One region of the Streptomyces sp. NPDC090083 genome, then DNA from elsewhere that is predicted to be linked to it. Evidence: riboswitches for the same ligand, from Rfam matches in the RefSeq annotation. Region 1 holds a riboswitch; each other region holds the start of a gene.
What was found. A riboswitch is a leader RNA that binds a small molecule or an ion and turns the genes downstream of it on or off. The one in region 1 is predicted to bind cobalamin.
Positions count from the first base shown of each region.

Region 1 (2,192 bases):
CAGGGTGCCGAGTGTGGACAGTGACTTCTGGAGGTCGTTGATCCAGATGTTGCGGCCGTTGACGACGCCGGCGACGAGCCGCTTGCCCGGGAGTCCGCCCGCCGCGGCCAGGTCGTCCAGGTTGGCGGCAGCGGCCTCGGTGAAGTCGAGGGCGAGCCCCTCCACCGGCGCCTTGGCGAGGACGTGCAGGGCGTCACCGAGCCGGTCGAAGTAGGAGGCGACCAGGATCTGCGGCCGGTCGGTGAGGCCCCCGAGATCGCGGTAGGCGCGCATGGTGGCGTTCAGTTCGGCGGGGGAGCGGTCCTGTACGAGGGCGGGCTCGTCCAGTTGCACCCACTCCGCGCCCGCCGCGCGCAGATCGGCGAGGATCTCGGCGTACACCGGCAGCAGCCGGTCCAGGAGGGTCAGCGGCTCGAAGTCGGCCGCGACACCCGGGGCGGGCTTGGCGAGCAGGAGGTAGGTGATCGGACCGACGAGGACCGGGCGGGCGGTGAGGCCCAGGGCGAGGGCCTCCTTCAACTCCGAGACCTGCTTGGCGGAGTCGGCGGTGAAGACGGTGTCGGGGCCCAACTCGGGTACCAGGTAGTGGTAGTTCGAATCGAACCACTTCGTCATCTCCAGCGGCGCCACGTCCTGCGTGCCGCGCGCCATCGCGAAGTACCCGTCCAGCGCGTCGAGTTCGACGGCGGCGCGGTGGCGGGCGGGGATCGCGCCGACCATGACGCTGGTGTCCAGGACATGGTCGTAGTAGGAGAAGTCGCCGGTCGGCACTTCGTCGATGCCGGCGTCCGTCAGATGCAGCCAGTTGGCGCGGCGCAGTTTTGCGGCGGTGGTCCGGAGGGCGTCGGCGTCGACGCGGCCCTTCCAGTAGCCCTCGATGGCCTTCTTCAGTTCCCGGCCCTGGCCCTGGCGGGGGTAGCCGTACACGGTCGACCGTGCTGCCGCGGCTGCGGACTTCGCTGTCACGGAAATCTCCTTCGCGAGATATCTCCCTGGATCCCGGTGGCGGGACGTGAGCGCGAAGGAACGTCAGATCGGAGCGGTGTCGTGTCCGCCGCCGATGTGCACGCCGACCCGCCCACGAGGTCACCGGAATTCCGTACGCGAATGCTTCGCGTGCGGGCAGGTGGCAGGTCTTCGGACTCGCGGGCACGTCCTCCGTACGGAGGACACCTACTGGCCGTCGCTTCCCAGGCCCTGTGTGGGCCCAGTGCGTATGACGGCGGTCGTTCCCGCTCACCGCTGCGGGGCAGTCCCGGAATCTCACCGGGTTCCCTCTTGCGACGCGTCCGTCTGGATGACGGGGCGAACCAGCTGCGTGGTCAGCCTACGCGGTGGCGCGGCGAAGGGAAGAGCGGAGTCCAGCATTCGGGAGCGGAGAGCGGTCTTGCCCGGTCCGGCGCCTGACGGGACCTGATGGGAGCAGGCACACGCAGGGGTCACCTTCCCTGGCAGTGGTCCCAAGTCTCCGCGCGGTGAGCCCAGTTGACGCCCGCGTCAGACGGTCCTCGCGACCATGCCCGTCCCCTCCAGGGCGCTGATCTCGTCGGCAGGGCCGCGCTGCCGTGCCCACGCCGCGCGGGAGGTGGGACGAGGCGGCGTGGGCGTACGCGGTATGCCGAGTGTCCTGCTGTCAATGGCGGCAAGAGGATCCGGCGGGCGACGGTGATGAACGCCTGCTGCACGGCAGCGTCGTAGCGGTCGTAGCCCGTCAGTCTCTTCCCGTCGCACCGTCCCACCGTGCCCTAGCGACAGCGCTTCCGCCTCCGTGGGCAGTGGGAGCTGAAGCTCGTCGCTCGTCGCTCGTTCAGATACGGAGCGACATCGCGAACGCAGAAGGAACACTCTGACTCCACGCAAGCCTTTCGTCGATTCCTCAGCCGGTGGTGCCGTCCTCCAACTGCGCGGCGACCCTGCGGGGTTCGCGGCCGAGCAGGGTGGCCAGCAGCGGGTCGACGCCGGCGAAGCGGCCTTCGCGGGCGGCCTGGTACCTGGTGAGCATCCGCCGTGCCATCGCCTCCGGCATGCCGTCCGCGACCTTGTCCGCGATCCATTCCTCGTCGTCCAGTACGACTCGCCTGACCTCGCGGCCGCTGATCTCGGAGGCCATCGCGGCGACGTCGGCGAGGGTCACGGCCTGGCTCGCGGTGAGGGTGATCGGCCCGTCGAAACTCCGGTCACCGGCCAGGACG
Region 1 is NZ_JBIVED010000005.1:419,884-422,075, reverse strand. It holds gene metE (5-methyltetrahydropteroyltriglutamate--homocysteine S-methyltransferase) at 1-966, opposite strand, end outside; cobalamin riboswitch at 1,111-1,330, opposite strand; gene ACIPTO_RS21315 (SDR family oxidoreductase) at 1,877-2,192, opposite strand, start outside.

Region 2 (2,192 bases), 270 kb from region 1:
CTGGACTGTCTGGTCACGGTCGGTGAGCTGCTCGGCGTGCGGGCGCACGCGGAGCAGCGGCGGGCCGAGCTGCGGACGCGGCTGGACCACGTCCGCGCCTCGGTCGCCGGACGGTCCCGTCCCCGGGTCGTGGCGATCGAGTGGCTCGACCCGCTGTGGCCCGCCGGACACTGGGTGCCCGAGCAGATCGCGGCGGCCGGGGGCGAGGCGCTGCTCGCCGCGCCGGGCGAACACACCAAGTCCATGACGTGGGAGGCGGTGCGGGCCGCACGACCGGACGTGGTGCTCGTCCTGCCGTGCGGCTTCCCGCCCGAACGGACCCTGCGAGAGGCGGAGTTGCTGACCGCGCTGCCGGGCTGGGCGGAACTGCCCGCCGTGCGCGACAGCCGGGTCTGGGTGCTGGACGGACCGTCCTATTTCAACCGCCCGGGGCCGCGCGTGGTGCGCGGCGCGGAGGTGCTGGCCCACGTCCTGCACGGGGTGCGGACCGGAAAGCCGGTCACGGCCTCCGAGGCCCGCGCCCTGTGACCCTCGCAACCCCTCTGCTCAGAAGGCGGTCCAGGTGAAGGCCACCTTGTCGCCGGCGTTCAGCTTGAACTGGCAGCCGCCGACCGGTGTGGGCGTGCCGTTGACGGAGATGTTCCAGTAGGCACTGGCGCCGCCGCTGACGTTCTTGATGGTGTCGACCGAGTAGTCGTCGAACGAGGCGTACCAGGTGCCGTCCCACGTGAAGTGATGCTTGCGGGCGGCGTCGTCGAGCGCGGCCGTCGGGGTCGGGACGGCGCTGGGGTTCGCGCCGCCGTTCGTCCCGTCGCAGTGGTGAGTGCCGCCGGTCGCGGTCGTCACGTCGTGCCCCTTGGTTCTGATCCTCCCCTTGTAGAGGAGCCCGTCCGGCCCCTGCACGGTCACGCTCACCCGGACCGGGGCGTTGGCGCCGCCGACCGCCTCCGGCTGGGCGACGGCCGGGGCGGAGACGAGGGCGAGGCCGAGGGTCGTGGTGGCGATCAGGACGCGGCGTGCGGATGTACGGCGCAAGGTCGGTGCCTTCCTGGCGTGGGCGGCCCGCGACCCGGCACCGAGCGGGCCGCGCACGGAACAGGCCGGTGAAGACCGGCCGGTGTCGGCGGACCAGGGCTCTCGGCTTCGCGCTGCGGACCATGACAGTGGGAAGCGGTACACAGTGCACGCCGGGTTCCCCGACTCACGGCCCGGACGGGCCGCACACGGTTGCAGGTCAGCGCCGGATTCACACCGGCTTCCCCCGGTCGCACACGGATGGTGCGGGTGTTGCCTTGCACGTGCTGAAACCACCGCATCCTAGGGCCAGTTGACGGACCGGCACCAGGACCGGTTCGGACGTCGGTGTCCTGGACGGACAGTCGGCCGGAACGTCAACGGGAGCAGGGCTGGGGCAATCCCGAACGCACGCGTGTTTGCTCGCCCTCGCCGAGGATCACGACATGAGTGCCGGTGGCGAGTTCGTCGGTGACTGGTACAACCACGCGCCCTTTCGGGCGATCATCACCTCGGCCCCGCGCCGCCAGCACGCCCCAACAAGATCCCGCTACGAGCTCTTGGGTTGACTTCTATAGATTCCGGTTCACGAAAAGGCCGTTTGTGAATGATTCGGTGAAGCGTTTTGGCAGCTGTACGCCAAATTCGACCACTTGCATCGGAGGCCACAAAGGAAGGGCCGACGCCGTTACGGTTCCTGAGAGTTGACAGATCCAGCAAGCTTCAAGCCAAGTGGACCCGCCGGAACAAGGGGTGAATTCATGCGTCAGGTGGCGATGTGGTGCGCCGGGGGCGCCATGTTCTCGGTCGTTCTCCTGGCGGGATGCGGCAGGTCTGACTCACCCTCACTGTCCTCGTCATCGTCCCCACCTCCCTCTCCCAGTTGGTCCTCATCGGTCTCCTCTGCCTCTGCTCCTTCCGGGTCTTCCGCCTCCGCATCGGTTCCCGTGGATGCCGAGCCCGATCCTCCGGCGGCCACGGTCCCGACGGGATCCGTTCCTGCGGAGCTCGTGGGCGAATGGGACGGCGACGGCACGGCCGTTCGCTTCGACAAGATCAGGTTCGGTGCCGACGGCAGCGTTGCTCTGCTGTTCAACAACGGTGGGACATTCGAAGGAACCGCCGTCGCCGAGGACACCTCCTTGACGCTTTACGTGCCAGGCGGGCCGATTCACTAT
Region 2 is NZ_JBIVED010000005.1:146,820-149,011, forward strand. It holds gene ACIPTO_RS20105 (cobalamin-binding protein) at 1-528, shown strand, start outside; gene ACIPTO_RS20110 (DUF4430 domain-containing protein) at 547-1,035, opposite strand; cobalamin riboswitch at 1,169-1,304, opposite strand; gene ACIPTO_RS20115 (hypothetical protein) at 1,962-2,192, shown strand, end outside.
Region 2: another riboswitch for cobalamin. It lies ahead of ACIPTO_RS20110 (DUF4430 domain-containing protein); the one in region 1 lies ahead of metE (5-methyltetrahydropteroyltriglutamate--homocysteine S-methyltransferase).

Region 3 (2,192 bases), on a different contig from region 1:
TTGGCGAGTCCGAAGTCGCGCAGGCCGGCGGCGACCTGTTCGATCCCTTCGACGGTGCGGATGGAGGGGTTCATCGCCTGGCCGCTGAGCAGGATGTACCGCTTCTTCTTGACGGCGGTGAGGTTGCGGGTGGCGGCGTTGGTCTCCAGGAAGCGGATCTTCGCCTGGGCGGTCTCGGCGGTCTGCGACTTGCGGGTCAGATCGCCGAGGACGATGACGTCGGGGTCTCGGTCGGCGACGGTCTCCCAGTTGATCTGGGGCCACTCGTCGTGGGTGTCGGAGAAGGCGTTCCTGACGCCCACCGCCCGGGTGATGGCGCCGGGGGCGCCGCAGCAGCCGGCCAGGTAGGGCGACTGGGAGTTGGCGAACCAGTACATGAGGGAGGTGTCGGAGGCGTCAAGTCCCTTGGTGGCCTTGGTCACCCGCGCCTTCAGTCGCGTCACGAGCCGGTCGCCGCGTGCCTCGACGCCCATCGCCCGGGACAGGTCGCGTATCTCGCCGTAGACGGTGTCGAGGGTGAGCGGTGTGCTGCGCGAGCCGTCGCCGCCGCTGTCGTTGTCCTTGCCCGCGCAGTCGGCGGGCGAGACGTACGTCGGTACGCCCAGCTTCTCGAACTGTTCGCGGGTGGCGACTCCGCCCTTGCCGAGTGTCGAGACGAACGAGGCGGTGACGAAGTCGGGTTCGGCGTCGAGGACGTTCTCGAAGGAGGGGGCGTTGTCGGCGAGGCGCGGAACGGTCGCGTTGGCCTTCTCCAGGCCCTTGAGCACCGGGTCGGTCCAGGTGGCCGTGCCGGCCATGCGGTCGGCGAGGCCGAGGGAGAGCAGGATCTCTGTGGTGCCCTGGTTGAGCGAGACGACGTGCTGAGGGGCCGACTTGAGGGTGACCTTGTGCCCGCAGTCGGTGAGGGTGAGCGGGAATCCGGCCGCGGGCTTCTCCCTCTCGCCGTCGGCGCGGTCCTCCTCGGATCCGCCGCACGCGGTCAACAGCAGGGCGGGGGCGAGGAGAAGGGCCGCGGTACGGCGACGCAGCGGTACGGGGGTGGTACGGATCACGGGCACACCTTGCCTGTCGGGGCTCGAACGCGGAGCCTTGCCTACGAACTCCCCCTCGCCGAGGGCGGGAAGGCGCCAGCAGGTCTTCGGACTCGGGTTCGTCCGGACGGGGCGCCTTCCCGGTGTGTCACGTCCGGCCTCTTCGGCCGGCCCGCGCCGCACCAGTGGCGTCGAGTGCCCCGCCCGTCCCCCTCACCGCTGCGCGTCAGTTCCGGATTCGCACCGGATTCCCTGGCCTCGGTTGTGGCACGACTGGCGCGTACAACGTATCAAGATCGATGACCGGCACCCGTCACGGGGTCCGGCGGGCACGGAGGGACCAAGGAGGTCCGCGGCCGGGGCCTTCGGCGGTACGGTCGCTGGGACGCGGGAACTGGTTCGCTAGCTCACGGGAGAACCGACGTGACAGACGCAGGCTTCAGCGCGGCCGATGTGGACACCAGCAAGCCTCAATCGGCCCGTATGTACGACTACTTCCTCGGCGGCAAGGACAACTACCCGGTCGACGCGGCCGCCGCCGAGAAGGTCATCTCCTTGTTTCCCGCCGTCAGGGAGATGGCGCGGACGAACCGGGACTTCATGCACCGCGCCTCCCGGTCGCTGGCTGAGCGGGGCATCCGCCAGTTCCTGGATATAGGCACCGGAATACCGACCCGGCCGAACCTCCACCAGGTGGTCCAGGGGATCAACCCCAGCGCCCACGTGGTGTACGCGGACAACGACCCGATCGTCCTCCGCCATGCCGAAGCGCTCCTCCACAGCACCCCGGAGGGCAGCACCACCTACATCCAGGCCGATGTGCGCGAGCCGGGAAAGATCCTCGCGACGGCCAGGGACATCCTGGACTTCGACCAGCCGATCGCCCTGTCCCTGGTGGCGCTCCTGCACCTGGTCGCCGACGAGGACGAGCCCCGGCGCATCGTCGCCGAACTCCTCGACGCCCTGTCCCCCGGCAGTCACGTGGCCCTCTCCCACGCGACCGGAGACTTCGACCCGGAGACCTGGCAGCGCGTCGTCGAGGTCTACCGCCAGGGCGGCACGCCCGCGCAGGTACGCTCGCGCGACGAATTCGCCGGTTTCTTCACGGGACTTGAACTCATCGAACCGGGCATAGCACTCGCCGCGGACTGGCACCCCGAG
Region 3 is NZ_JBIVED010000004.1:473,734-475,925, forward strand. It holds gene ACIPTO_RS17340 (ABC transporter substrate-binding protein) at 1-1,058, opposite strand, end outside; cobalamin riboswitch at 1,112-1,324, opposite strand; gene ACIPTO_RS17345 (SAM-dependent methyltransferase) at 1,455-2,192, shown strand, end outside.
Region 3: another riboswitch for cobalamin. It lies ahead of ACIPTO_RS17340 (ABC transporter substrate-binding protein); the one in region 1 lies ahead of metE (5-methyltetrahydropteroyltriglutamate--homocysteine S-methyltransferase).